4 regions of the Paenibacillus sp. FSL F4-0097 genome follow, and region 4 is predicted to be linked to each of the others. Evidence: riboswitches for the same ligand, from Rfam matches in the RefSeq annotation. Region 4 holds a riboswitch; each other region holds the start of a gene.
The links. A riboswitch is a leader RNA that binds a small molecule or an ion and turns the genes downstream of it on or off. The one in region 4 is predicted to bind cyclic di-AMP.
Positions count from the first base shown of each region.

Region 1 (7,627 bases), 1.7 Mb from region 4:
TCAGCGCCTGCCCCTCACGCAGCATCTGATAGGTCTTGCCTGATCCACTGACCGGACCTATATAGATCTTCAGGCGTCCACGATGCAGCTCATAGATAGAGAGCAGCAGTTCCTCCGGCGTCTTCCTCCGATATGTTCCCATCAAGACCACTCCTTAATAACCCGTTCATCCATTCACTCTTCTATGCCAAAAGCAAGATATCCCTGACCCAGTTTGAACAATCGGGCAGGGATATTAGCTATATTTATTTGTTCGTTAATTTCTGGAGCTCCATATTCAGCTTCAGAACATTTACCCGTTCTTCACCAAACAGCCCTAGATCACGACCTTCGGTCTGCTTATTCACTAGCTCTTCCAGCTGCGTGGCTGGAATCCCGGTCAAATTACTGATCCGGGGAATCTGCACAATTGCCGATGCAGGAGTGATATGCGGATCAAGACCTGAACCTGAGTTGGTTACTAAATCAACCGGCAGCTTGTTTACAGGCACATCCGGATTATCCAGCTGCCACTGTGTGATGGAATCCTTCGTCCGCTGCAGCATATCGGGGTTGGATGGGCCATAGTTGTTGGAGCCTGAAGCTTCCGCTTTATAATCAATGCTGGATACACGTCCATGGAATAATGCCGGGTCCGTAAAGCTCTGCCCGATGAGTTCTGAACCCACTACTACTCCAGCGTCATTCTTCAGCTGACTGCCGTTCGCTTGCGATGGCATCAGAACTTGAGCAATCGCTGTAGTAGTCAGAGGATAAATCACTCCGCAGAGAACAACAAACACTAGACATAGCCGTAATATGATAAAGAAATTAGCACCCTTCGATGGTGACAACTGTTCTTCAGCGTCCGCAATCGATTTTCTGTTATTCACGATGCTCTCACCCTTTCAATGATTAGTTAATCCGTTGTTATATCCATACACTTACGAGCAAATCAATAAGTTTGATGCCCGCAAAAGGAACGACTACTCCACCTAAACCATAGATAAAAATATTACGTCCCAGCAGCTTCGTAGAACTCATCGCTTTATACGAGACACCTTTCATAGCCAATGGGATCAGCAGCGGAATAATAATCGCATTAAATATTAATGCAGATATAATTGCCGAGCTAGGTGAACCCAATCCCATGACATTCAGGGCTTCCATTTCAGGAATAGCGAGCATGAACATTGCCGGAATAATTGCGAAGTATTTAGCGATATCATTCGCAATACTGAACGTTGTCAACGCGCCCCGCGTCATCAGTAGCTGTTTACCAATAGCTACAACCTCAATGATCTTCGAGGGATCGGAGTCCAGATCAACCATATTTGCTGCTTCCTTAGCGGCTGTGGTCCCGCTGTTCATCGCTAAGCCCACATCAGCTTGGGCGAGGGCAGGTGCGTCATTCGTACCATCACCAGTCATTGCCACCAGCTTGCCTTCGTTCTGCTCGCGGCGGATAACCGCTATTTTATCCTCAGGTGTACTCTCTGCAATAAAATCATCTACCCCTGCTTCACGGGCAATAGTAGCTGCGGTCAGCGGATTGTCCCCTGTACACATGATAGTCTTGATTCCCATTTTTCGCAGCTCATCAAACCGCTCTTTCATGCCTGGCTTAACTGTATCCTTTAAGTAAATAAGTCCATAAATCCGGTTGTCTACCGCAACAGCAAGCGGGGTCCCCCCCATTCGAGCGATAGCATCGGAATTACTGTCGAGGTTCGCGGGAATGACTCCGCCCTTCGACTGTACCCATTTCTTCACGGAATCGACTGCCCCTTTACGAACAGATCGTCCATCACGCAGATCTATACCACTCATCCGGGTCTCAGCCTTAAACTCTACGAGCTCTCCGCCTTCAGCAAGTTTGCTGTCATAGCTGCGTTCCAGCTTCTTAGCCAGCTCAATAACAGAACGTCCTTCCGGAGTCTCATCCTTTAGCGAACTAATAGCTGCCCAAGCCGTAAGCTCAGCTTCCGTTTCATCTCCAACTGGCACAAAATCACTCGCCATCCGGTTTCCGAAAGTAATCGTACCGGTCTTATCTAGAATCATTGTATTAATGTCGCCGGCAGCTTCAACGGCCTTCCCTGACATAGCAAGGACATTAAACTGTGTGACGCGGTCCATCCCTGCTATCCCGATAGCGGAGAGCAGTCCCCCGATTGTGGTCGGGATCAGACAGACCAGCAAGGCGATCATAACAGGAATATCTAGATCAACGCCCAGGTAAGTCGCAATAGGCCGCAAGGTCACTACTACAATCAGGAAAATCAACGTCAGACTGATCAAGAGTGTATTTAGTGCAATTTCATTGGGTGTCTTCTGACGTTTCGCCCCTTCAACGAGGGAGATCATCCGATCCAAGAATGACTCACCGGGATCACTGGTAATTTTGACTTTAATCTCATCACTAACTACCCGGGTGCCGCCTGTGACTGAGCCGAAATCTCCGCCGGCTTCCTTAATAACAGGTGCAGATTCACCTGTAATTGCCGATTCATCTACGGAGGCCAGCCCTTCAATCACTTCACCATCGCCAGGGATAAGTTCTCCCTGACTGACGATCACGATATCTCCTTTCCGCAGCTCGGAGGAAGAAACGGTCTTCACAGACCCTCCAACGAGCTTATTAGCTGTGATATCCTGTTTCGTTTTCTTAAGCGAATCCGCCTGGGCCTTCCCGCGGCCTTCAGCCAGCGCTTCAGCGAAGTTGGCAAACAGCACTGTGAATAACAGAATGAACAACACCGTGATATTGAAGCCTACCGATTTCTCTGCATTAAAATATCCGGGGGCCAGTACCATAAGCAATACAATAATCGTGCCGATTTCGACTACGAACATGACCGGATTTTTGATTAACGTCACCGGGTTAAGCTTAATAAAGCTATCCTTTACAGCGCTTAGGAGTATGGGTCCCGTCAGCAGCTTTTTTCTTTTTACAGTACTCATCTTGTTCTCCCTCTTCCTACCGTAAGGTCAAATATTCTGCAATCGGGCCGAGCACAATGACCGGCAGAAACGTCAGCGCACCGATAATCACTACCGTACCAATCAGAATTCCGGTGAACAGACCATTGTCTGTGCGGAATGTGCCAATCGTCTCAGGAACCGGCTTCTTCTGGATCAGTGAACCTGCAACTGCCAGCATTGCGATTATAGAGACATAACGGCCAAGCAGCATTACGATCCCGGTTGTAACATTCCAAAAGGTGGTATTGTCCGCAAGCCCTTCAAATCCTGAACCATTGTTCGCGGCAGAAGAGACATATTCATATAACACTTGGCTAAGTCCATGGAATCCGGGATTCGTGATGGAACCGTTGCCCAAGTCCGTTAAGAACGCACCTGCTGTTGGTACAAGGATAATGAACGGATGCACAAGGATAGCAATCGCAATCAGCTTCATCTCCTTGGCTTCTATCTTTCGCCCGAGAAACTCTGGTGTTCTGCCAACCATTAGTCCACATAAGAAGACGCCCATGATGGCATACATCAGCATATTGATTAGTCCTACACCTTTTCCCCCGAAGACGTTATTGAGCATCATTAGGGCCAGAGGGGTAATGCCACCCAGCGGTGTCAGCGTATCATGCATATTGTTAACACTACCTGTCGTAGCTGCCGTTGTTACCGAAGTGAACAGAGAAGATTGCGGGATCCCAAAACGTACCTCTTTACCTTCCATGCTGCCTTGCGAAGACTCGATCCCCAGCGCATTAATAGCGGGATTCCCTTTAGTTTCCGCATAATAATTCAGCCCCAGCAGCAGAACGAACAAGGTCATCATTGCTGTGAAAATCACCCAGCCCTGACGTTTGTTCTTAGCGAACAACCCGTACATATATGGCAAAGAGGCTGGCAACATCCACATAGAGAGAATCTCCAGAACGTTCGTAAGTGGATTAGGGTTCTCAAAAGGATGCGCTGAATTGGCTCCGAAGAAGCCGCCACCATTCGTACCTAAGTGTTTAATTGACTCCAAAGAAGCGACTGGACCGATAGCGATTTGTTGCGTCTGCCCTTCGAGTGTAGTGACCTCAAGCGATGGCTTGAGCGTTTGTGGCACATGCAATCCTACCAGCACCAATGAAACTAGCAGAGCTAATGGAATGAATACACGAATATGTGCTTTTACGAAGTCCTCAAAAAAATTTCCGACTGATTTCTGTCCTGTAATCCCTCTGACAAAAGCAACCGCAACAGAAAATCCGCTCGCTGCAGACGTGAACATCATCATCGTGATGACTGCCATTTGTGAAAAATACGATAGTCCCGTCTCCCCGCTATAATGCTGCAGGTTCGTATTGGTCATAAAGCTGATCACCGTATTTAATGAAAGCGTCTGTTCCATATCGGCAATTCCATTCGGGTTCAGCGGCAATCCCCGCTGTAATCTTAGAAAAATATAACTGAAAGCAACCAGTACGATATTAGTTAAAACAAAGCTGAGTGCATACTTCTTCCAGGACATTCCGTCCCGTTTTTTCAGGCCGATCAGCTTATAAATACCTTTCTCTGTGCCTGCAAACCAGCGATCCGTACGATTCGGTTCGTTAGAAAATACATGATATAAATACGTCCCCATCGGCTTGACCAACAAGATGAGAATTACAATTACGACGACTATTTGCAAAATGCCCATGAATGCCCCTCCTTAAAATTTCTCAGGATGAATCAACGCGTAAACCAGATATATAAACAACAGTAGGGTAACAGCGATTACTAGAATCACAGCTTATCCCTCCCCGTATCCTCAACTACACCTGCGCACCAGCGCATAAAGCCATAAAATAACCCGTAAATTACAGCTAACGAAGCCACCATATACAGATCCCTCATATCTTCCGCACTCCTTCCATTATCCTTGATGAGGTGATCTATCGATTAGAAAATCAGCATCACCACTATGGGAATAGATTACATAGCTCGCACCAAGTCTTTTATAGACCAATCTAGGATTTATAGAACTTGTAATCACAAAAATTGGCTGTGTCGTCCAGGTACGGCACATCTGAATATAGCGGCAGCAAAGCGGAAAGCTGCTCTCAAACAGATATACCCTGCCTACCGGGAACGATGGGCGAAACCAAGTGCTCTGATGGCGGGTATCCACTAGAATAACCTGCTCGATTCCGAGCTCCTCTAGTAAAGCTTTCTCAGCCAGATTGTTGGTTAATCCCGCCATCTTAATACCCCTGAACTTCAGAAGTTTAATGAAATGTTCTCCCGCCTTTGTAGGCGCACATACAAGCACATATTCATTCTGATCCGTCATCTCTTTTTTCTCCTCCTGCTCATTTACAACAAGGAGGCAACGAAAATCTCCGAAAGGATGTTGACCTATCGTCATTTTCGGGCACAACCTAAAGCTCGGTTGTGTCACGTCATTAGACGCTGCCTAACAAATACCGCTAATGATGAATTTAGCGACCTCTTGGGGGAGGCCTCCATAAATGCTTTGCTTCTAAGAGCACAGCAAAAAGCCACAAAGGATCTCCTCTGTGGCTCGCTAGCGGTCACATTGCACTCATCCTCTCTCCATACGCTTACGAGGTTAGCTGTCGGATTCGGGCGGTGAGAGTCGCCCTACCTGTATAGATGCGAGCTCACTCGCACCCTCTACAGGATTCACCCCATAATCAGCTTCCGACTCTCACATCGGCTGCCGATTGTTGGTTCCCCCGCTTTCCTTATCGGAAATTAAGCGGATCAAATATTCGATTGTCGTTGAAACAGGAGTAATCATACTCTTATGCACGAAGACTTGTAAAACCTGAATGATGCCAAAATAATGCAAATTAAAAACTATTTTCCCATTAGATAGCGCTTACTTGATATCTAATCTCTCTATATCTCTTGTTTACTCGAGTTTCGAGCGTTTAATCGCTATCTATAACCCATGTGATTTTATTCACCTTTTTAGGGTGAAAATACTGCAAATTTCCTTTATAGGTTGAAACGCAAGAAGCTGAGGTTGAGCGAGAAAGAGCTCGATAACACGCCATAAATACCTATTTACCTCGTTTTTCAGTCGTAGTCGGCAGGATATGGTTAAAATCGCTCTAAAAGAACATTTTCCGTTTTTTACAGAAAATCTTGAAAAGAGTATGATTCGGGTTGAATCTAATTCATGAAAAACAATCAACGCTGAGTTCCTGCATTCGCAGGGAACGGGGGAACCATCAGGCCACCTGGCCTACTTGGGGTGAATCCAAAGGAGACTGCGTAAGTCTCAATAGGTAGGGCGACTCTCACCGTCCGAATCCGACAGCTAACCTCGTAAGCGTAAAGAGAGAGACCCTTGATCCGCCACGCTTTGGCCCAGGTATATCTGCCTGTAATCCAAAACCGCAGCAGAGGTCCTCCTCTTGCTGCGGTTTTTGCGTTACCTGAGCCTATTAGGTGATAGCACGCTGGATGGGGTGAATGTTTTGAAGCACTATTATTTAGGGATACATCAAGGGCTGCTTGAGCCGATAAGTCTAAATTACGTTTGTTTCGGGGCCTTGTGGTTCGAAGAAAATAATCACAGGTACATTGTAGGTTATGCATTTGGCCAGAACCAGATCCAAGCCCTTCGCCAATTCAGTACACCTTCTTCTTGTAAAGACTGTTTAGACTCTAAGATTGTATATGAAATATATAAAAAAATTCGAGAACAACAACAGCAGCAGGATTGGTCATCGCATCAAAAACTCCCGTGGTTTACAGCCTTCAAGGAGCCTTGGAAAGATGTAAGCGCCGGTTGGTATGTCTTGAGATCCCGCAGCACCTTTCCCTTACATCTATCTGTTATACGGAAAGAGAAGTTCCGACTATGGCTAGAGCATACCGCAGTCTGTGAGAATAAAATGGAAATGCTCGCCTGTGTAGAAAAGGCTAGTGTCACTCATCATGTAGACTTAAAGCTTTTGGAAATCTAAGGAGGAACCCTACTATGGACCAGCGCAGACTATCCCGCATTGAAGTATTTGTATTGGATGAACCCGAGCCTATTCACTATGGAATGGAAGGGGCTGAAGGCTGCCGTTATGGTATTCTGAAGCTCACCTGTAAGGGAGGTTGCAGTTGGGGGGCTTGTCTAATCTCTGCCAACACCAAAAATTTCGATCTCATTAAATGGAGTTCTTTTTTACGGGCTATCTGTCATTGCCGTCTTGAGGAAGCGCTGGATAAGGTCCGCCGCGAAGGTTCAGATTGGGAGCAGGTTAAGCTTGAGCTAGTTCAGGGTGCTTTGCAGGATTTAAAGGCCAAGCTCCAGGGTAAATCCTTGGCTGGGCATATTCAGCAAGGGCGTCTGTACAGTGTTGCAGCTGGGGGGAGCAATTCCAGAAGTGAACGGCTCTACTACAAACCTTCCAAAGCTTTTTCCACTGCCTCCCAGCAGAAACACAGTTGCCCGGAACCAGACACCGCCGATCTTATCAATAAATCCATCTCTTACTTTTCTATATTATAGATTCAAGCAAATCTCTCATTCTGAAAGGATCGTGTTCACCATGCCTGACCCCTTACCTCCCGTGTCCACCTACAGTGCTAAATTTGCAGAGTGTGTTCAAAAGTATACTAATGAAGTCTACGTACTCAGTTCCATGTTATTAGAACAATCTAATGAGGCAGACAAGGTTACTAT
Region 1 is NZ_CP151965.1:583,071-590,697, reverse strand. It holds gene MHH86_RS02630 (histidine kinase) at 1-142, opposite strand, end outside; gene kdpC (potassium-transporting ATPase subunit KdpC) at 246-854, opposite strand; gene kdpB (potassium-transporting ATPase subunit KdpB) at 910-2,943, opposite strand; gene kdpA (potassium-transporting ATPase subunit KdpA) at 2,960-4,636, opposite strand; gene MHH86_RS02610 (hypothetical protein) at 4,853-5,344, opposite strand; cyclic di-AMP (ydaO/yuaA leader) riboswitch at 5,522-5,711, opposite strand; cyclic di-AMP (ydaO/yuaA leader) riboswitch at 6,130-6,294, shown strand; gene MHH86_RS02605 (hypothetical protein) at 6,363-6,917, shown strand; gene MHH86_RS02600 (hypothetical protein) at 6,932-7,453, shown strand; gene MHH86_RS02595 (hypothetical protein) at 7,587-7,627, shown strand, end outside.
Region 1: linked by a shared signal. The riboswitch ahead of MHH86_RS02610 (hypothetical protein) and the one ahead of MHH86_RS26035 (TrkH family potassium uptake protein) in region 4 are both predicted to bind cyclic di-AMP.

Region 2 (7,627 bases), 1.3 Mb from region 4:
GTAAGCAGCGGGTGTGGCCAAAGCATGAAGTGGAGCGTGCTTGAGGATCATGCCCCAGATTACAGCAACCAAACCAAAAATTAAACCAATTATTGTTGAAATTTCCATTTTGCACCTCGTCCGTGAGATTTAAGATGTGTTCCGACAATGCCGCGTATATCATCCTTGAAACAGCGGCAGGGCACTCTGTGCGAAACCGAATTAACGTATATTCTTATTTATCGACATCATTCGGTTTTTTGTGAAGTCATTTTTTCGGCTATAATGGATAAGGTAAGTAATTATTCATCTGTGAAGAAAACGGAGTGATATACGTGGGTGTAAAGCATGGTAGAGATTACGGTGAAATTCTAACCGATTTGACCGAAGCCGTCGGACGAATTTCCGATGGATATTTATTTTTTGAGATGGATCCGGACGAGTGGCAGGAACTACCCCAAGAATCAAAGCTGGAGGTATGGGAAGCATTGGCTGAGGATCTTTTCTTCGCGCTGGGTAATGAACCTATGATTGAAGTGGGGAGCGGCGTAATTATTTACGATAAGGACACGCACCGCATTAATATTCTAGTTGGCGAAGAGGATTTGGCTTCAGTAGTTTTGATTTAGGCAGAGGAGACGTCTGGACGTAATTTGCCCGTAGTTAGTAGCCCGTGTTAAAATTGATAAAGCCGAGTTATAATCGCTGGGATTTGTGAATACATTTAATCGAAAATATCGCCTTTATCCTGGCACATCCCTTGGACCTCAGAAGCTAAGGGATGTTTTGTTTAACGCCTAAGACAAGTAAAGGGAACTACGCACTTTACTGCAATTTTTTGTAAGGGAGGAAACGAATTGTTATTTACGGAAGAGGAACTGCGTGAGGAGATCACCAAGCTGGAGGGCTGGAAACTGGAAGATAATGTTATGGTGCGAAAATATATGTTCAGCCAATATATGAAGGGCATTGCGTTCGTTGATGAAGTAGCCACGATTTCAGAAGCCTTCGATCACCATCCACATATTACGATTGATTATAAAACAGTTACCCTGCGCCTGAAATCTAATGAAGAAGATGGGATTACAGCTCTAGATCTTCGAGAGGCGCATGAATTTAATGAAGCCTTTGAAAAAAATCATTAGTTTAGCCAAAATCATAAAATAAACGCCCGTGCACAGATAGTCACCTATCTCATACACGGGCGTTTTTGGTTGCTTGGCTGGTTACTTTTTCTCTGAGAGCCAGAGTGCGACGTTGGCGATCTCTTCAGGAGCTAGCTTCTCCTTAAAGGAAGGCATTTGGCCACGTCCTTTGGTGACGATGCTGTAGATTTCCTCAGCGTCATGCTGACCGCCTTCATTCTGAAGACTTGGTCCAACTCCACCTTGAAGCTGATCGCCGTGACAGGTGATACAGCTGGCTTTCACGGTTGCTTCTGCCTTTGCGGCGTCCAGTTGAACTACCGGCATCGTGGGCTTATTTTCTTCTGCTACCTCTTCTTTACCCGGAAGTGTAAACATGAGTACTACCGCAAAGGCACAGGCGGCAAAAAACAAACCGCTCATGATCCATTTCTGCATCCCAATTCGTCCCTTCTATGTAAGCTGCTCCCTACATTATAGCTTATGGTGAAGCGTTATCATAGGGTTTGTGACAAAAAAATGAACGAGAATACAATCATTCTTATGAAATATCTGGTATTTAATATCATTTGTCATAGACCATGCAATAAAAAGGTTTGTCTCCTGTAGGTGTGCGGCGTTCATACGTATCTGTAATCGTAAATCCACATTTTTGATAAGTTCGAATGGCGCGTTGGTTCCAGGTCAGGACTTCCAGATCTATCTCACGATCAGGATAACGACTCAAGGCTGTCTGGACGATGGCATCTACGAATAGTTTGCCTAAACCATGGCCGCATAGATCGGGGCGCATCCCAACTCCTAAACGGACGACTCCTTCCATCGGGAACAACTGTGCGAATCCGCACAAAACCTTATTTTCATTTAATATGGAGATATATTGTTCCTCCCGGAGCTGCGGATCACCAAACTCGATGCCAAGAGCCTGCATCTGCTCCCACGGCATCCAGCCATAAATATTATATGGGGGCGTATAGCTCCACTTACAAATAGCTTCTCCGTGAATTGCCTCCATAGGAACAACATGAAAAGTTACCGAGGGGTTTATCATAAGGTCAACGATCTCCTTTCACGAGGACATTGCTATATTACTAATTATATACAAAATGGGGGAGGTTCGACTCAGAAACTTTATATGAGGGGAATGTTTTACAAATTATGAGAGGGGTAAATAAGTAATAAGACAAAAAAACAAGCTCTCCTCCAAGAGTACCTTGGAAAAGAGCCTATGTACGTTATTTATTGCACATCATCATTGTCTTCCGATTCAGCAGCAACCGATTGGTAAGCGTCTGTGCTCATAATGCGCTTGGCACCAACGTAGCGTTTCACGTAGTAGCTATCACTCAGAGAGCTAATCGTAACACCGCGTGAGGTAGAAGCGTGTGCGAACTTACCTTCACCGACATAAATGCCGACATGGGAGACACCTTTGCCACTTGTATTGAAGAATACAAGGTCTCCGGCTCTTATATCATCACGGGAGATTGCTGTGCCCATTTGATATTGGGAACCTGATTGGTGTGGAAGGTTAATGCCAATCTTATCAAACACATACATTGTAAATCCGGAGCAATCAAATCCGTTAGTGGATATACCGCCGGATACGTATTTAGTACCGATGGCCTTGTCAATCACTTTATCCATTTTGGAATCTGCGAAAGCGCTTCCTGCTCCGATGGTGAGGATGATGGAAAAGCTTAGTACTGCTGCTGCTAACTTCTTCTTCAAAAGTGTATACCCCTTCCAAATGCCTACGAGGTTAGCTTAAGGGTTCGGTTGAAGGTCCCCTATGACCCCTCTATATAATGGAGGTCAATTCACCCAAAGTTGGTTCCCCCGTTTTCCTAATAGTTAGGAAACTCGGCTCATACTGTTGATTAGGATTAGCTTGTAATCAATACATGACAAAACCTTTGTAAATAACAACTTAATGATTACAAAAATGTTACTAAAATCTCACTGCGCTAATTGTAACAAACAGAAAGCCGCTTGGCAATCGTTTTTAACATATTAATGCAGAAAAATTGGCATTTTTACGGTAGAAAGGCATATGTAAGCGTTAATAATGACCTAATTTTTAATATAATTGCAATTTTTATCAAATAAACGTGTTTCAATTGGGCTCTAATAGTGTAAAAATATATTATGGAATAAAGAAAAACCCGAATTTGATTACGGGCATAATCAGATTCAGGTTCATATAGTTGTAATTGTGAGGTTATAGTTGTGAGGAAGGTTTCAATCGAAGGCTACAGCTTGATAAGCTGAAGTACTCATTACTCTTTTAGCGCCAACATAACGATTGGCCCAGTAGGCCTGACTGAGTGAAGTGATGGTCACTCCACGCGAAGAGGACGATTGTGCGAATTTTCCGTTTCCAACATAAATGCCGACATGGGATACTCCATTGCCAAGTGTGTTAAAGAACACTAGATCACCAGAACGCAGATTGCTTTTGGATACAGCAGTTCCAACGCTATATTGAGCTTTTGATGTACGAGGTAAAGTAAGACCCACATTCTTGAATACATACTTTGTAAATCCAGAGCAATCAAATCCGGCAGTGCTTGTACCTCCGGTTTTATAGGCAACTCCAATAGTCTTTGAGATTACAGAGTCCATTTTAGAGTCGGCAAAGGCGCTTCCTCCACCAATAGATAATGCCATTACAAGTCCTAGCGCCGCAGCGACGCATTTTTTTCTTAAATTATGTCTTTTCAAAAGATGTACTCCTTCCAAGGCCTGCGAGGTTAGCTTAAGGGTTCGGTAGAAGATTCCCTATGATCCCTGTAAAGCGAGATCAATTCACCCAAAATATGGTTCCCCCACTTCCCGGTGCAAAGGAATTAGGCGTGTTAAGCACCAGAGAATGACGTTTCGACAGTTACACTTACGATAAATACATTTAGTTATGTAGGAATCGTTTCAATTGATTACAAAATTGTTACTAATAGCACAGGACTTATTGTAACAGAGCTTTTACGATTTTGCAAATACTCTTAAGTTATCCGTAATGAGAAAAAGTCCCAGCTCCTGAATACAGGAATTGGGACCTTTTTATTATGTCAAATAAGGTTGATTTATTGTGGAAATGCTTTGCTACGCCATAGATGATATTGTGCAGAGATTCCCCACATTTTTAAGAGCGTAGAAGGTAGTGGTGAGATTTGCCGTATTATAAGTGCCGGTAGGCCGGGACAGAACAGACCCGTCAGTCCGCACACTAGCAGTAAGAGCAGGCCTCCCGCCCCAAGTACAATGGAAACACCTATAGCAGGAATCAGTGACCGCAAGCAGATGATCAGTGAGGAGAACATTCCTGTACCGCCGGTGTAACCAAACTGCATATATAGAAGAAACAGGCGCACGATAAAAATATATATAAGCCATGCCAATACGTATGGTACTAAATGAAGTAACAAAGCGTAGTTAAACAAAGAGGATAAGAACAGCCCGTACATTTTTGGAGCAAGCCAGTAAAGCGGCAGCAGGGTCAGCACCCATTCGATTAGGCTAAAGACTAAGACAGGTAGTCCATAGATCTTCATGCCAGGGAAAAAGAACAGTCCACGCTCGCCCTTTCGCTCCTGGTGGAGCTCATGCAGCAATCCTGCCCTTATGAAAGGGGAAAGCAGAAGTCGCAAGACAACAAGCGCCAGAAGCATCCATAACCAAGTGCGTATCGCAGGGTCCGTATTCAAGCTGAACTGTCCCTCGATATAATACAACAGTCTGCCCATACCGCTGCCTCCGGCGTCTTTATCCGGATAGCGCAGTAGAATTGGAATAATAGCAGATCGGATGAAACCATACATAAAGTAGCCCCAGATCAGTCGGTAGATGAAGAGCAGAATTAAAATATAAAATTGCTCCTTCATGCTTTGCCAGCCGCGGGTTATCGATGTTCTCACAATCATTCACCTCACCAGACAAGAGTTCCGAGCACGGTTTCAAGTAGTTTAGTTACACTTAATGTCCAGCGAGAGAGCGTCTTGGGCTCTATTTCCGCCAGCCTAAAGTTGTTTAGATGTTTGCTCTCCAATAAGATGGAATGTTCAGGGTCAATCTCAGCAGAGAGAAGAGGCTTATCGCTTAACAATTGAAACGTAGTCTCTGCTCCTTCACCGTTCCAGACCCGCTGCACCGAAGAGCTGTCGGCGAATGTGAATTTCACGGGAACATCAACGTAATGGCTCCCTTTGTTTGAAATCTTCACTAATGATTCGTAGCTTGGAGCATCGCCGCTGTTATTTTTTTTAAAAGTAATCGTATCTACTGAGAAGTCAGGCGCTCCATCACCATAAATGTAATCATCGAAATAGGCCTGCCATGATTTTTTGGTTACCTTCTCAACGACTTTCTGAAAATCTGACGTAGCAGGATGCTGGAAACGGAACTTACGAGCGTAGGAGGACATGATGTTGTTCATTGCTTTGGTACCTACCTGGCGTTCGATATCTTTAAGTACAAGCTTGCCGCGGATATAAACATTTCGGCTATAGGAATCCGCCCCTGCATATTTCCACGTTTCCAGATTTAACGGCTCAGGTATAGTCACCAGGCTGGCCTGTAAAGGCAAATTAGACTTGATACCGTATTCTTGCTCCATAAGTCTGTCTTCGGCATAGGAAGTGAAGCTTTCATCCAGCCAGGCCTCCTCGAATTCATTACTGGCTACCATACCGTAGAAGTATTGATGGCCGATTTCATGAATGACGGTTCTTTCAAGTGAGGTATCTGGAGAAGAATCCGCGGCCCCAAAGGCTGTAATAAGGGTAGGGTATTCCATTCCTCCAGCACCGTTGCCCTCCTTAGGTGGGACGACAATAGACAGCGTAGAGTAGGGATAAGGACCATACCATTTGCTGAAGTAGGTCAGGGCAGCCTTGGCAGCCTGAAGGTAACGCTCTTTTAAATCTTTGTGTAGTGGGTCGAGATACACCTTAATTCGTACTCCAGGCACCTCCGGCGTAGAGAAGGCTTCCTCAGCTACTGTAAAATCAGGGGAAGCGGCCCAAGCGAAATCGTGGACATCATCGGCGTAGAACTGATATATTTTCTGATCTTGTTTGAGCTTGGCATTTTTTACAGGAAATCCGGTCGCTGCCACCGTATAGTTGGAAGGGACGGCAATCGTTACATTAAAGATGCCAAAATCACTGTAAAACTCAGAAGTCCCGTGATACTGATGCAGGTCCCAGCCTTCTTCTTTAACTCCGCGTGTGCCCTTAGGCTCGTATACACTAAGCTTAGGAAACCATTGCCCAGCCATAACGAAGTTACCTGAAGCACCCATGCGAGCAAAGATTTTGGGCAGCTGGACTTCATACTGAAGCTTAAGTGTTACACTTTCCCCACCATTAACAGGCTGAGGAAGATGTACCTTTAGGAGCGTCTTATCGTTGATATTGCCGTCATCAGGTTGGACATATTGCACTCTTTGCATTAGCGAAGTTCCTTCTGTCGTGCGCAGATCGGTCAGCGTCATATTTCCGAAGCCGTTCTCAGGCATGCTGTCGCCTCTGAGCGTCCCCCCGGATTCCTTCATAAAGGTGGTATCTGATGAGGCAAATGCATTTGGATACATGTGAAAATATAAATCACTTACTGGCTTTACTCCGGGGTGTGTCCAGGTTACTGTCTCAGAAGCTTTTAAGGTTTCTGTGTCAGGAACAAGCTGGACATCAATGTGATACTCGACTACCCGCTGGCTTAAAGCCTCCTCTGCCGGGACGGGCGCGCTCTCAGGCAATACCTGCTGTGGTACGGCTGCAGGCGCTGTGCCGCTGGAGGACTTGGCCTCTTTTGAAGCAAAGCTAGTAACAGAAGCTGTAGAGCTATCCCCTGAAAAGGCCCATATTCCTCCTCCTAGCAGCGCGAGGATGGCCAGGGTCGCAAAGATGATGTACTTTAATGACAGTGACTTCATAGTGTGATTCCTCCCGTGACAAGCATCTACGGGATGTATATGTTTGCAATCGCCGCATTATTAGCTAAAATTAAATTATTCGTAAGAGGAAGGGTGTGCACTCGTGGACAACATACAACCGGAGGGCAAGAAACAGATTGCCTTAAATATTGTGAACGCTAAAAGTAAACATAAAGGCTTTGGAGCAGGCTCTATAGATCTCAACAACGTTTCACCTGTCATTATTGATGGTGATGTGGCGGTTATTGATATCGGTGCCATGCATGCCAAGAGCAAAGTGGAAAAAGGAATTAAATTTTCCATGAATCGTGAAGATGTACCGAATGGAAGACAGGTTTGGGTGGTATGGGTAGCGGTAGACCGTACATTGGAAGCTCAATTTTATGGTGGAATCACAGCCTGTGAAATGTGGATTGATACAGAAGCGCGCCGCGGATGGAAAATTCTTGCCGAGCATGTCAATAAGCTGGATGCAGCTCTTAAACGCAAGATCGATGTGGCAGGGCTTGGAGCCATTGAGAAGTCGGCGCTCAAATCCCTTCTGATCTCTCATAATGAAGCATGGTGGAAT
Region 2 is NZ_CP151965.1:110,861-118,487, forward strand. It holds gene motA (flagellar motor stator protein MotA) at 1-108, opposite strand, end outside; gene MHH86_RS00520 (hypothetical protein) at 315-608, shown strand; gene MHH86_RS00525 (4a-hydroxytetrahydrobiopterin dehydratase) at 837-1,124, shown strand; gene MHH86_RS00530 (cytochrome c) at 1,206-1,562, opposite strand; gene MHH86_RS00535 (GNAT family N-acetyltransferase) at 1,690-2,175, opposite strand; gene MHH86_RS00540 (C40 family peptidase) at 2,364-2,816, opposite strand; cyclic di-AMP (ydaO/yuaA leader) riboswitch at 2,861-3,003, opposite strand; gene MHH86_RS00545 (C40 family peptidase) at 3,366-3,794, opposite strand; cyclic di-AMP (ydaO/yuaA leader) riboswitch at 3,852-3,990, opposite strand; gene MHH86_RS00550 (hypothetical protein) at 4,208-5,038, opposite strand; gene MHH86_RS00555 (M1 family metallopeptidase) at 5,050-7,056, opposite strand; gene MHH86_RS00560 (YwhD family protein) at 7,160-7,627, shown strand, end outside.
Region 2: linked by a shared signal. The riboswitch ahead of MHH86_RS00545 (C40 family peptidase) and the one ahead of MHH86_RS26035 (TrkH family potassium uptake protein) in region 4 are both predicted to bind cyclic di-AMP.

Region 3 (7,627 bases), 110 kb from region 4:
GTCCTTTTTAATCCAGGGCGGGTTATTTATACGGGAGGAATATACATGACAAATACCGCTTATGAGGCTTGGCTCAACTATGGCAAGCTGAAATCTGGATCTCTATACAATCAATATTTAAATTGGTGTGGTGAGTTGGTTGTAACGGAGGACAACGAGACGATTCAGGCAGCAGCCGCGGAATTCATACAGGGGATGACCTCTATGCTGGGCAAAGCGCCACTGCTCACAGCGCAACCAGAAGGACCGTGTATCGTTATAGGAACCCTCCAAGGGGGGAATCCGTTAATTGGTAGAGTATTCGGAGGAGAGCGAACCGATTCACTAGGTCCTGAAGGTTTCCTTATACGTACAAACGCTACTGAGCGATGTATCGCTATCGGTGCTTTAACGTCTGTTGGAATTTTGTATGGTGTATTCCATCTTTTACGGCTGATAGGAACAGAAAGCGAGATAGACGCTCTAGATTTATCTATGAATCCGGTGAACGGCCTGCGAATGATTAATCACTGGGATAATTTTGATGGCAGTATTGAACGTGGCTATGCTGGACGCTCCTTTTTTTACGAGTCCAATCAATTTCTTAACGATACAAAGCGGCTACGTGATTATGCCAGATTAATGTCCTCTGTGGGTATCAACGCGATTTCGATTAACAATGTGAATGTTCATGAGCTTGAATCTCTATTTATAACGGAGCAATATTTGCCTGATATCGCGTTGATTGCAGGAATATTCCGCGTATACGCGATTAAGCTATTCCTCAGTGCTAACTTCGCCAGCCCGATACAGATCGGAGCATTGGACACAGCTGATCCTCTGGACCCAGCGGTGCGGAAATGGTGGAAAGATAAGGCTAGTGAGGTTTATCGGGCGATACCTGATTTTGGCGGGTTTGTGGTCAAAGCGGATTCAGAAAATCGACCAGGACCATTCACTTACGGACGTGACCATGCAGATGGCGCCAACATGCTGGGAGAAGCACTGGAGCCGTTTGGCGGAATCGTGATTTGGCGTTGTTTCGTATATAACTGCAAGCAGGATTGGCGTGACCGTAAGACAGATCGGGCCAGAGCGGCATATGATCATTTCAAACCATTGGATGGCCGGTTTAATGATAATGTAGTGCTGCAAATCAAGAATGGACCGATGGATTTTCAAGTCAGAGAACCGGTATCTCCGCTGTTTGGCGCACTGGAACATACCAATCATCTGATGGAGTTTCAGATTGCTCAAGAATATACGGGGCAGCAGCGGCATCTCTGTTATCTTGTTCCACAGTGGAAAGAAGTCCTTGATTTCAATACTTATGCCAAAGGGAAAACTACGCTTGTGAAACATATTGTGGACGGATCGGTGTGGGGAAATAAGTATAATGGTGTGGCTGCTGTAACTAATGTTGGAGATGACATGAACTGGACGGGGCATGGGTTAGCTCAAGCTAATCTGTATGGATATGGAAGATTAATTTGGAATCCGGAGCTGACGGCAAAAGAAATAGCTGAGGAATGGATTCGGCTTACCTTTGGCACTGATGAAGGTCTAGTGGCTGCTATTCGCGGGATGTTGATGGACTCATGGAGGATTTACGAATCTTACACAGCTCCATTAGGTGTGGGTTGGATGGTTAATCCGGATCATCATTATGGGCCGAATGTGGATGGGTATGAATACGCCAAGTGGGGAACGTACCATTATGCGGATCATAAGGGCATTGGTGTGGATCGTTCAGTCAAATCGGGAACGGGTTATAGCGGACAGTATATGGGGCTTAATGCATCAAATTATGAGAATCTAGCGTCTTGTCCGGAAGAGCTGTTGCTGTTCTTTCATCATGTTCCATACACGTATGTTCTGCAATCGGGGCAAACTATTATTCAGCATATCTACGATACTCATTTTGAGGGGGCTGAGCAGGCTGCACAGCTTCTAGCGACATGGGAATCACTTGAAGGCAGCGTGGATAGTGGATTGTATATGCAAGTGAAGCAACGTCTTGAAGAGCAAGCAGAGCATGCGCAGGAATGGAGAGATCGGATCAATACGTATTTTTACCGCAAGAGCGGAATTGAGGATCTTAAAGGCAGAAAGATTTATTAGATTTCGAATCGAGGGATGATGATAGTGAGCCTCACGATTAGAGCGATTTTGGAAGATTTAATGGGAACTGTGGAACAGGTAGAAGGGACTGTGGATATTCTGAACCCAGGGGAACCGGAAACTGAAGTCACAGGGATTATTACGGCCTTCTCTGCCACACAAAATGTTGTGGAGCAAGCAATAGCGTTAGGAGCCAATTTGCTGATCACGCATGAAGGTGTATTTTATAGCCATCATGCGGCGAGCGAGTGGTTAGAAGGTGATCCGGTTTATCATGCGAAAAAAAGTCTGATCGAACATTCCCAAATTGCTATTTTTCGTTATCATGATTATTGGCATCGGCAAAAGCCGGATGGAATTATGGTGGGTTTACTGCGAGAACTAGATTGGTCCGCATACGTGGAAGAGCAGCAAGCAGCTGCTACGATTCTCACTATTCCTGCTATGACTGTACTGGAAGCTGCTCAATATATTAAAAGTAAGCTAGGGATCTCTTATGTACGCGCTGCCGGTGACCTGTCTCTTTCCTGCAAACGCGTAGGGATATTAGTAGGTTACAGAGGAGGCGGGACGATGGCTATTCCGCTTTTTAATGATCACAATCTTGATTTAATTATTGCTGGTGAGGGACCAGAGTGGGAGACTCCGGAATATGTGCGGGATGCAGGGCACCAAGGCAGATCTAAAGCGCTCATCATGTTAGGTCATGCGGAGAGTGAAGCGCCGGGAATGAAATATTTAGCTGAAATCTTAGCAGACAAATATCCCATGCTTCCTACCCGGTTCATTGCTGAACAACCCATCTATCAGATGGTTTAATCTGGGGAAATTAAGAGTACGGAATAAATAAACATATTATGGAGAAAATGAAGGGAAACAGGTCACTGAGAAAGGAGTGTTTCAATGGAAATTCCTTTGGAGGCTGATGAAGTATTAAGTCGGATCAAAAAGCTGCAAAGCGACGGAAGCTCGATCAGTAAAAAACAAGTAAAGCAAAGCGACCCAGAGCTTATGAGAAGTGCGCTGTTCTTTTTTCCAAGCTGGGAGCATGCATTGAAAAACGCCGATCTTTTGTAGCCATAGTATTGTAAAAGGGAGCTAAGTGGACAGGGAATATCTCTGATTCTGCTTAGCTTTTTTCATATCTCCAGTGAAAAGGATGGCCTTTATATAGAAAGTACTGGTGTTTTAACCTCCGTTTGGCTTGGTTCAGAGCCATTTTCTTAAATAAAACGAGTAAACAAGAGCAAAAGAAAGAGAAAATGAAGAGTATGCTCAATATGAAATGAAAAGCATTGCTTTCAACATTATTTTGACCAGAGCCCTCCTTTACAAGCAAACCTTACAAGAGTATGATTCATCTCAGAACTGACAATTATCTTAAATTTACAATTACATAAGCAATCCGCTTAATTTCCGTTTCTGGAAAGCGGGGGAACCAACAACTGGCAGCCGATGTGAGAGTCGGCACTGGTTATGGGGTGAATCCTGTTCCGGGTGCATAACATGCATCCCTGCAGGTAGGGCAACTCTCACTGCCCGAATCCGACAGCTAACCTCGTAAGCGTATGGAGAGAGGATGAATGGCGTGTTTAGTGATGAATAGCCACAGAGAATCCCTCTGTGGTTTTTTGCTGCGTTTTTAAGCAGATATAGTCGTAGAATTTATTATGAAAGAGGTGTTACCTTTGCCTATCGCTAAACTGAACGGAACTTCGCTCTATTATGAAATCAATGGAACTGGCACTCCGGTTGTGTTTATCCATGGACATGGATTAACACACAGTATGTTCAAACCACAGCTGGAGTATTTTTCCGATAAATATAAAGTGATTTTGTGCGATTTACGGGGGAATGGTAAGTCTGGTAAACTGCTGGAGGCCCCACATGAGATTATTGAGACGCAATGTCTGGATCTGATTATGCTGTTGAATGACCTAGGTATTCGTGAAGCAGTTTTTGTAGGAATCGCCTATGGTGGCTTAGTCGTTCAGCATATTGCCAAACAATATCCTGAGCGTGTAAAAGCCATTGTGGTCGCAGACAGCTTCTGTAGGACTCATGGATCAACAATTGTAGGGAAAATACAAACTATGGCAGCATATTGTAGTTTGCTAATGTATTATCTCCCAAGCGAGCTGGTGTTGCCTTCGATTCGGATGATGTACCGAGAGCGCTGGAGTCTGGCCTACAATGAGATTAGAAGAGGGCTGCTGGACAAACGTCCCCGGGAGCTTTATCGGCAAAGGCTGGCTACGAGCCATGTTGATTACACCAGATGCTTAAAGGCTTTTAAACGTCCTGCTTTATGTATTGTAGGGGACTTTAATGAATTTGGAGTGAATTGTATGAAGGAAATGGTGTCCCAACTGCCACATGCGCAGTTGGCGATTATTCCGAACGCATTAGATCCAAGTAATCTGTGCCAGCCGGAGCAATTCAATGCGATTCTTCAACGTTTCTTAGAGAAGCAGCAGGGCAGTCAGCAGATTAGCTGATCTATAGGGAGACCTTTACAAGCGAAGCGTTTAAGTGGAAAAGGGCGTCCCATAGCCAGGGGGAATGAGCTGGCTATGGGACGTCTTTCTGGGTAGAACTTTAGGGAAATTCTCCCTAAAGTGAAGGTGATTATGGCTTCTAGCACGTGAATTAGGGAAATTCTCCCTAAAGTGATAGAAAGCATGGCTCCTAGAACGTGGATTAGGGAAATTCTCCCTAAAGTGAAGGGAATTATGGCTCCTAGAACGTGGATTAGGGAAATCCTCCCTAATAATAGGGTGTTTTTAGCCATAAATGGGTATTTGCATGAATTTTTAGGGAGGATTTCCCTAAAAACCTTATTTTAAAACGATTATCGATGAATATTAGGGAGGATTTCCCTAATATAATGGATATCTAACTAAAGGCTGGCTCATCAGTAGTGAAATCTACGAATGAGCCAGCCTTTGGTATTTTACTAACCGGTGGATGTTGAACATTTACAAGCATATTGTACCTAGAACGCCACTTAATGTCCCTACCCTACCACAGCATCAAATATAGCTCACCCGACGTGGGAAAGAACAGTAGACTCTAAGTAGTGAAGGTAAGAGTATAGAAGGGGCGTAGTAAGCGGTTCACCCGACGTGGGAAAGAACAGTAGACCCTAAGTAGTGAAGGTAAGTGTATGGAAGGGGCGTAGTAAGCAGCTCACCCGACGTGGGAGAGTACGGTAGACCTAAGTAGTTAAGGTAATTGTATAGAGGAAGGCATAGTAAGCGGCTCACCCGACGTGGGAAAGAACGGTAGACCCTAAGTAGTGAAGGTAAGTGTATAGAAGGAGGCGTAGTAAGCAGCTCATCCGACGTGGGAGAGTACGGTAGACCTAAGTAGTTAAGGTAAGTGTATAGAGGGAGGCATAGTAAGCAGCTCATCCGACGTGGGAAAGAAACAGTAGACTCTAAGTAGTGATTGTAAGTGTATAGAAGGAGGTGTAATAAGCAGCGTATCTGCAGCTCCTGATCGAGACCAAAGGAAAGGAAGGTTTCGGTAATAGGGATTCAGCCTCCGGACATGAGTAGGAGAGAAGAAGAGCGGGGAGTGACATTGACAGACTATCGGACTCAAGCGCTCTTATTTGCAACATTTTCCTATTTTTGAGTTGATATTGGACCCCATAGGCGTTATTTGTACAAAATAGACGCTATTGAGCACCATTTCTGCCCAATAGCGCCTCTCAGGTCCGATGATCTCTCTAAACAGGGATAAATTAACGAATAGCGGCAGTTGAGTCCGAAAGATCAAGTAAGTGTACCGTATATTACCAAAAAAGCATCTATCACTCCTTAGAAGGAATGGCAGATGCCTTTTTTTGAATTTGTTTTAATGATTATACAATCGTAAAGCCAGCACTTGCATAACCAGTGACTGTATTTACAAGGGTGAGGCCTGTAGCAGTGGCTGAGAATACCATAAGCAGACGTGTCTGTGGTGTTACAGCAAAATTGATATCATTTGTAATTCCATTGACAAAAGTTCCTAGATTAATAGTACCTGTGATAGGTGGGAGCGCTACTAATGCCCCTGGAATAGCAGTAAATGTGTTATTTGGTGTGGCCGATTGGTACAACTGTGCTGTTACATTTATTGTAGTACCAAGCAGCGATAAAGCTATGGTATTACTGAAATAAGCAGCAAGGGATGTTATCACTCCTGCACGAGGAGTCGAGAATGCAAAGTTGATAAGCGGTCCAAGGAGAGTACCTGTTAAATCAATATTACCGCCAACAAGAGAAATGCCTGTGGCTGAACTTCCGAAGCCTACAAGGCTTGTTGTTCCCACCAAACCACCTAAAACCGTGGTCATAATAATAGGTCCTCCGGATGCCAGCGGAATAATTGCACCGTTACCGGTTGCACCAGTGACTCCGGTAATGCCAGTAGCTCCAACCGCGCCGGGATCACCCGTTGCACCCGTAGCTCCGGCAACGCCGACCGCACCGGGATCACCAGTCGCACCCGTTGCACCCGTAGCTCCGGCAACGCCGACCGCACCGGGATCACCAGTCGCACCCGTTGCACCCGTAGCTCCGGCAACGCCGACCGCACCGGGATCACCAGTCGCGCCCGTTGCACCAGCAGGGCCTGCCAAGCCTGCAGCGCCAGTCGAGCCAGTCGCTCCAGTTGCTCCTACGCCTGGACCCGCTGGTCCTTGCGCACCTGTTGGCCCTTGAATCCCCTGCACACCCTGTGGTCCTTGAGGTCCCATCGCGCCACCAGCGATTAACAAGTAATCTGGTGAACTCCCGGGTATTCCAGTAGGTCCAGAAACGGTAGCAATATAGGTGCTGCCATTGAAGGTTACTACTTGACCTGCTGGATAAGTAGGACTTTGTGCAGGATTAAAGATTACAATCCCTTGCAGCCCTACCCCTTGCGGTCCCTGAGGTCCTTGAAGTCCCGGTGTTCCTTGAGGGCCTTGAGGTCCTTGGGGGCCTGTGGAGCCCCCAGCAATTAATAAATAATCTGGTGAACTTCCAGGTGTTCCCGTTGGTCCCGCAACAGTAGCTATATAGGTACTACCATTGAAGGTTACTACTTGACCGGCAGGATAAGTAGGGCTTAATGCAGGATTAAAAGCAACAATTCCTTGCAGCCCTGCCCCTGTAGTTCCCGTTGCTCCCGGAACCCCCTGAGATCCTTGCGGCCCCTGAGGTCCCTGTGGTCCCTGTGGCCCTTGAGGTCCAGTCACACCTTTAATAGGTAATCCAATTGCTTGTGTAATAGAAGCCTGAATATGTCTGATCTGAATAATCAGCTGATCTTTGCAATTAGGGTCAATCTTCGTGGCGAGAATAAAAGATAATAACTCAGCTAATAGCAGTTGAAGATTAGTGCCAACGCTTACGACTGAGAAGGGACTGACTTCGGTCGATACAATGGTTATCTCTACTACAGAAAGTAGCTCAGTTCTAAAAGGGCTGCATAACTTAGAAGTATGCAAGAATTCCAATAGCTCTCTTAACACTCTTTGGAGATTGACAATATG
Region 3 is NZ_CP151965.1:5,898,387-5,906,013, reverse strand. It holds gene MHH86_RS26505 (alpha-glucuronidase family glycosyl hydrolase) at 46-2,100, shown strand; gene MHH86_RS26500 (Nif3-like dinuclear metal center hexameric protein) at 2,161-2,919, shown strand; gene MHH86_RS26495 (hypothetical protein) at 3,004-3,177, shown strand; cyclic di-AMP (ydaO/yuaA leader) riboswitch at 3,497-3,683, shown strand; gene MHH86_RS26490 (alpha/beta hydrolase) at 3,771-4,598, shown strand; gene MHH86_RS26485 (exosporium glycoprotein BclB-related protein) at 5,969-7,627, opposite strand, start outside.
Region 3: linked by a shared signal. The riboswitch ahead of MHH86_RS26490 (alpha/beta hydrolase) and the one ahead of MHH86_RS26035 (TrkH family potassium uptake protein) in region 4 are both predicted to bind cyclic di-AMP.

Region 4 (7,627 bases):
GAACGTGTCTGACCAATCCTTCAGTAACGAAGTGGAAGGTCAAGGTACTGTAGTAGTAGACTTCTGGGCTCCTTGGTGTGGTCCTTGTAAAATGCTCGCTCCAATCTTGGATGAATTGTCCACAGAGCTGGGAGACGACGTGAAAATTGCAAAATTGAATGTGGATGAGAATCCGGAAACGGCTTCCCGTTTTGGTGTTATGAGTATCCCAACTCTGATCTTCTTCAAAGACGGTCAACCGGTAGATAAAGTTGTGGGACTGAACTCCAAAGAATCCCTGAAAAATATCGTAGCAAAACATCAATAATTGATAGATGCTACTGTTCGGGCCTCGGCCCTGCCACTCAGCGCCTTCGGTTCATTCCGGAGGCGTTTTGTGTGCTGAATGCCAACTAATCATGGGTCCAATTTAGCTGGAGGGGATCATTTTGGACAATATCCGCAATAAACTGGCACTACTACCCGATCTGCCTGGCTGCTATCTGATGAAGAATCAGGAAGGCACTATTATTTATGTGGGCAAAGCGAAGGTACTCAAGAATCGGGTGCGGTCTTATTTTACAGGCAGTCATAATGGTAAAACGCAGCGGCTTGTCGCTAATATTGCTGATTTCGAATACATCGTTACGTCCAGTAACATGGAAGCGCTCATTCTAGAGTGTAATCTGATTAAGAAACATATGCCGCGTTATAATGTGCTTTTGAAAGACGACAAGACGTTTCCTTATATAAAAATAACGAATGAAACTCACCCGCGCCTTGAGGTTACACGCCGGGTGATTAAAGATAAAGCAAAATATTTTGGCCCTTATCCTAATGCTTATGCTGCTCAGCAGACAAAAAAGCTCCTAGATCGTATGTACCCGCTTCGTAAATGCGGTGTGATGCCAAAGGAGGTCTGTCTTTACTATCACATGGGCCAGTGTCTGGCACCGTGTGAGAAGGAGGTTCAGAAATCCGAGTATGAGCAGATTACGCAGGATATCGCTGCTTTTCTAGGCGGAGGTCATGAGGCGGTTAAAAAGGATTTACAGCAAAAAATGCAGGAAGCTGCTGAGGAGTTATATTTTGAGCGGGCGAAGGAACTGCGGGATCAGATTATCCATATCGATGCATTGATGGAGAAGCAGAAGATCAACACTACAGATACTAAGGACCGGGATGTATTTGGTTATGCTGTAGACAAGGGATGGATGTGTGTACAGATTCTGTACATGAGACAAGGGAAGATGATCCAGCGCCATTCCTCCGTGTTCCCGTTCTATGGTGAAGCCTACAGTGACTTTATGTCTTATGTGACGCAGTATTACAGTGATAATCCCGCTTTGCCGCAGGAGATTCTGCTGCCGGATGTGCTCGATGAGGAGTCTCTGGCTAATAAAGAGGCTAAACCTGAGATCACGATAGCTGCTCCAGCAGAAGCGGATTTACAACAGGGTGAAGATACTCCTGAATCGGCTGAAGAGGCTGAGGCACGTTCGACGGCGGCGGAGGAAGCTGCTGCAGCTGGGATCGTGGATGCCGCCGGCGGCGCCTCCATTCTGCAGGAGTGGCTGGGCATTAAGGTGCTTGTGCCACAACGCGGCCTTAAGAAGCAGATGGTTGGCATGGCCTGTCAAAATGCAAGAGTGGCTATCGACGAGAAATTCCGGCTGATTGAACGGGATGAAGAGCGTACCTCTGGAGCAGCGATCAGCTTAGGTGAGAGCTTGGGTCTTGAACGCTTGAGCCGCATTGAGGCGTTCGATAACTCGAACATTCAGGGGACTAACCCGGTCTCAGCGATGGTTGTCTTCATTGATGGCAAGCCTGCACGAAAAGAGTATCGTAAATATAAGGTTCGTACGGTAGTGGGTGCGGATGATTATGGAACGATGCGCGAGGTCATTCGGCGGCGATATGAACGGGTATTGAAGGAGAATCTTCCGATACCGGATCTTATCGTGGTCGATGGCGGGAAAGGGCAAATCTCCTCTGCTATTGATATTCTGGAGAATGAGCTGGGATTATTCATTCCGGTCTGCGGCCTTGTTAAGGATGATAAGCATAAGACGGCTCAGCTTTTGGTTGGAGATCCGCCAGAACCTGTCGCGCTAGCCCGGGACAGTCAGGAATTTTACCTTTTGCAACGGATTCAGGATGAGGTCCATAGGTTCGCGATCACCTTCCACCGTGAACAGCGCGGGAAGTCCATGGTTACCTCCAAGCTGGACTCTATACCTGGTATAGGTGAGAAGCGCCGTAAAGCGTTGCTTAAGCATTTCGGATCGCTTAAGAAAATTAAAGAAGCCTCCGTGGATGATTTCCGTACACTTTCTATTGGAGAAAAGCTGGCAAGACAAATTCTTGATGCGCTCAAGGACGAAGAGCCAACCTCATAGCAATGATGACAAAAGAAAAAGGGTATCACAGCAGCGACTAAAGCTGCTATGATGCCCTTTTTTTAATTTGGTTATAGGATGTACACTATTTTATTTTCTTAAATCAAAGAAGAAGGCTCCACCGGCTTAGGTTTCTGTGGTGGATTAAATCGATAGACGATGTAAGCGACTATGAACGGCATAATAATCGCGAAGATACCCGCGCCTACATTTACGCTCTCCTTCATAAAGATCAGCGTAGCGCCCATCAGGATGCTGTCAAACACGACGTGGCTGAACATGACAGCAATAAATCCGTAACGAAGGAAAATATAACTGAACAGCAGCCCGATTACGGTCAGCTCAATGGGACGGGAGCTGATGGGATAGATCGGATATAACGTATGGCCAAACGCCCAAACCAGCGTGGTGATCAAGCAAGCGACAAAAGTGTTCCGGAACACCTTTTTCAGCATAGGAATTCCGAAAAAGCGATAAATGGCTTCCTCAGATAAACCAGCGAGCCATGCGACGATAGGCAGAAGCCAAGCATATCTCATGTTATAAGGAGATTGGGTGGCGTCTGTAGTAGACCAATTGTGCAAGGTAAACGATAATATGATGAACATAACCGTCTGCACCCCTAGCAGAACGAAAGCCCAGATGTAACCAGCCCGGATACTGTCCAACACATATTGTCCATAGCCGGGCTCTTTGGCGCGGGGCCAAGGGTTCATGCCTTCCTCTTTTCGCCATAAGCCATTGCCGCCCACTAAAGAGAAGTAGAGCAAGGAGGACATCAGCAGGCTGTACAAAGCATAAATGATAAACATAATGACAGAGGTAATCTGTGCTTCTAGCCCTTCGCCCGTAGATTCAGGCAGCATATTATAGGTGCTGATCATCATGATTACAAAATAGGCTGAGCTTAGGAATACTCCACGTTTAAAGGAAGTATGCTCTCTTCTAAGAATACTGTAGACGAGTGCCAGAATTCCTAAAATCAGTGTGGGTATACCGTAACCGAATAATGTTAGCTTTTCCGCTAAAGAGGTCTGTCCTTGTACGTAGGAGGTATGCCAAGCTGGTGCAGTGAATCCGGCATTAAAGCTGGAGACCTGCTCTCCACTGAAATCAAAATAATAGTGCAATAAGGATTCGCCGACCTGAACAGTACTATCCGTATACACTAGCCCATGGCTTCCTGTATTCGATTCAATTTGTAGCTTGGCAGGATTTACTTCCCATTCCTGAAGCCAAGGACGAGCAAGATTCTCCTTCTGCGCTAGAGTGAGGTCAGCTCCCTTGTCCTCTTTTGCACCAACGGAAGCAATGCCAGCCCCCTCTTCGGAGGCAACTTTTGCAGCCTTTGAGAAAGCGACAATCTCGCCGGTATACATATTGAGGTCAACAATGATTTGCGGCTCTTGATCCGCTGACGGAGTAAGCGTTGCACGAAAGACATCAAAAGGATATTTTTGATCCAATTTTTTCTTGGTATAGTCCTCCACAAGCTTCTCGCGAGACATATAACCATAAAAGGAAGAGTCCGTCTCGTAAAGTACATTCCATTGATCGTTTGGTGCTTCGGTGTAATTGAGCTTTTGTTCTGCGAATAATACGGCTTGGTCACGGGCTTCTGCCTTGCTAATGACGGTGGTATCTTCCCCTGTAGAGCTGCTTAGCAGCGAAGGGGAAATCTGAAACATAATAAATAGAATAAGACCGATAATGCCCGAGATGATGAGCCTCTTGGAGAGGGCACGTTGCTGTAGGGGCTGGCCGACGGGATTCATGTAACGCCTCCTTGTTATGTACTGACAATATTATGTTCCATTATAGTATTAGTGCCTGGCTGGTTACAAAAAACATTATATGTTCTTTTTATGGGTAATAGAGATAGTATAGAATAGTCATGTGAATTTATACCATGAATTTTATCGTGTTCATTTGTGTACGAATGGTGAGAATCGGTGTAATTGCAGGGAAAACACGGAAAAGTGATGAGAAAAGGTACTCCATTTGATGCAGTCTCTTTAAACCGCATTTTTTCATGTGAATGAGCATTAATTGTGTCTTTGTGAATTCACTAAATAACGTATATAATTTGTATGCAATTGTATAGTAGCCGAATTTCTGGTGAAAACGGGGGAACCATAAGAAGTGATGAAAAGTGGAGTGTACAAGATAAATGGCACTTTCATCAGGGGTGAATTTCGTTCTAGGAACGAATAGGGCAGCCTGCACAGTCCGAATCCGACAGCTAACCTCGTAGGCTAATTTACTGCAGGAACCAAGTCAGCATTGGTTTTCCAGTGCTTTTTTTGTTGGAATTTTTGATAAGAAGGTGAGCAAAGTGGCTTCACAGTTTCGCAGGATTTCTGAATTTAAGTTTCTGAAGCTCTCGCCGCCGCAGATACTGGTGCTTGGTTTTGCATCGATTATTCTGATAGGGGCCTTGCTGCTTATGCTGCCCATCTCAAGCACAAGCGGGAATTCCGTAGAATTTATTGATGCATTATTTACTTCAACTTCGGCAACCTGTGTAACAGGGCTTGTTGTGCTGGATACCGGAACTTCGTTCACGATTTTTGGGAAAACCGTAATTATGATCCTGATCCAGATCGGCGGCTTAGGTTTTATGACCATGGCCACTCTATTTTCACTGGTGTTAAAGCGTAAAATATCTTTGCGGGACAGGCTAATCCTACAGGAAGCCATGAATCAAGGCTCTATGGAAGGAATTGTGCGGCTGATCCGAAGAGTCCTTATATATTCTCTTGTCATAGAAGGCTGTGCCGCTTTGCTGCTGTCTATTCGCTGGGCTTTTGATATGCCACTTGGAAAAGCGATTTATTTTGGCGTATTTCATGCGGTGTCTATGTTTAATAATGCGGGGTTCGATATTTTTGGGGATTTTCGCAGTTTAACTGATTATGTATATGATCCGCTTGTGAATATTATTGTGATGTTTCTGATTGTCTCCGGCGGGATTGGTTTTATTGTAATGTCAGATCTGGTGGAGTTTCGGGTAACCCGCAGGCTGTCTCTACATAGTAAAGTTGTCCTGTCCACCAGCACAGGGCTGATTCTGATCGGAGCTTTGGTTATTTTTATATTCGAGTTTACTAACACTCGTACCCTGGGTTCACTGAATTTTGGCGGTAAAATATTATCAGCCTTCTTTCAATCCGTGTCTCCCCGTACGGCTGGCGCGAACACAGTTGATATTGCTGGACTTCGGCAGGCTACACAATTTTTTATAGTGATTCTTATGTTTATTGGTGCTTCTCCAGGCTCAACGGGCGGCGGGATCAAGACAACAACCTTTACGATGATGATTGGTGCTGTTATTGCTATGCTGCGTGGACGGGAAGATGTTGTGTTGTTCCGTTATCGGCTGGCTCAAGAGCGCATCTACAAGGCATTAACGATCACACTGCTGGCTTTGTTGTTAATCGCCTCTGTGTCGATGATACTCTCCACAACTGAAGACAGTAATTTCTTGGCAATCTTGTTTGAGACGACCTCCGCCTTTGCTACGGTAGGACTGACTATGGGGCTAACTCCGGAACTGTCAGCGATCGGTAAGATTCTACTCTGTCTGACGATGTTTGCAGGTCGGCTAGGTCCACTAACCTTAGCGTATGCACTCGGTCCCAAACAGGGTAAACCATTGTATAAGTATCCGGAAGGTAAAATAATTATTGGATAGGAGTTAATTAGAAATGAAAGCACAGCAATTTGTAGTAATCGGCTTAGGTCGCTTCGGTTCAAGCCTGGCGCTTGAGCTGATGGAAATGGGCTACGAGGTGCTCGGCATTGACCACCATGAAGAACGCGTGGAGGAAATGAGCGATCAGCTGACGCATACGGTAGTAGCAGATGCTACAGATGAGGGAATTATGCGCTCGCTTGGTGTACGGAACTTTGATTGTGGGATTGTTGCGATTGGTGACAATATGGAGAGAAGCATTCTGGCGGCCATTTTGTTAAAGGAGATTGGAGTCAAGCAAGTGGTGGCTAAGGCAATCTCCATCCTTCATGGCCGCGCATTGTCGCGGCTGGGGGTTGATCGGGTTATTTTTCCGGAGCGGGATATGGGGATTCGTGTGGCACACCAGCTGGTGACGCCCAATTTGCTGGATTATATTGAACTGTCCAAGGATTATAAAATTGTCGAGCTGACCGTGCCATCCTGCATGAACGGCAGAAGCTTGTCCGATTTAAATACAAGAGCTAAATATGGCTGCAGCATTGTTGCCCTAAATAGGGAAAGCGGAATAATCGTCGCTCCAACTGCCCATGATTATTTAAGTGAAGGCGATGTTATGGTACTCATTGGTCCTAATGAAAGTATTGACCGTTTTGAGAGTGAAGTTGTGAACCAAGAATCATAGTAAAAGAAGCTGACTCAAAAGTAGTGAATTCTACTTGGGGGCAGCTTCTTTTTTATGGAGTAAAGAGTAGGAAAAGTAATGGATTTTACTATGCCATATGACTATAGATCACGCGTAGTGATCTGTGCTATTGGGGTGTGTGGTGGGCGAGTTACTAGGTGTGATATTCGTACGGCTGTAGTAGATGATTTGTGGTATCTGTGACGGTGGACTATGGGCGATATGCGTTCTTTGTTTGTACGATGTACAGATTGGGTGTGAACTAATTAGGGAAAACTTCCCCGAAAATAGCCGCTATTCGCTCTAAATGAACGAAATTAGGAAATTCCTCCCTAATAATTAGAAGGATTCCTTTATTAGTTACTGAATCGGCCAAAAATTAGGGAAGTTTTCCCTAATTATAAGTCTTATGAACAAAAATCTCTGAATTTTAGGGAGAAATCCCCTAATTTTTCGATAAGTGCTTCACTTATTGCCTCATTTGGAGATCAATAGGTGCGCCCCTTGATTCATTTGGTCCGGCTTTACTGCTCACGTTCTGTCAGAAACATCTCTTCGGTTACTTGCACCAGACTGCGAGCAGCCGTGCTCATGCTTCCATCGTCACGGTAAATCAGGCAGGTGGTCCGTTGAGTCTGCTCCAGCTCCTTGATATGTAGGGACACCAGTCCGCCGCCGTTCAGCAGCTCTGGACGCAGATAAGACTTTGGCAGCAACGCAGCCGCTTTGACAGTCGGAAGCAGCCGCACGATGGCTTCGAAGGAGTCAATCTCCATACGCACATCGGGATCAATCCCGCAGCGCTGGAATAGATCGTCCGTCAGGCGCCGGTACCAGGTACCCTTTGAGAAGAGAATCATAGGCAGC
Region 4 is NZ_CP151965.1:5,790,671-5,798,297, reverse strand. It holds gene trxA (thioredoxin) at 1-307, shown strand, start outside; gene uvrC (excinuclease ABC subunit UvrC) at 429-2,381, shown strand; gene MHH86_RS26040 (CPBP family intramembrane glutamic endopeptidase) at 2,480-4,156, opposite strand; cyclic di-AMP (ydaO/yuaA leader) riboswitch at 4,477-4,652, shown strand; gene MHH86_RS26035 (TrkH family potassium uptake protein) at 4,717-6,075, shown strand; gene MHH86_RS26030 (TrkA family potassium uptake protein) at 6,089-6,760, shown strand; gene MHH86_RS26025 (LysR family transcriptional regulator) at 7,285-7,627, opposite strand, start outside.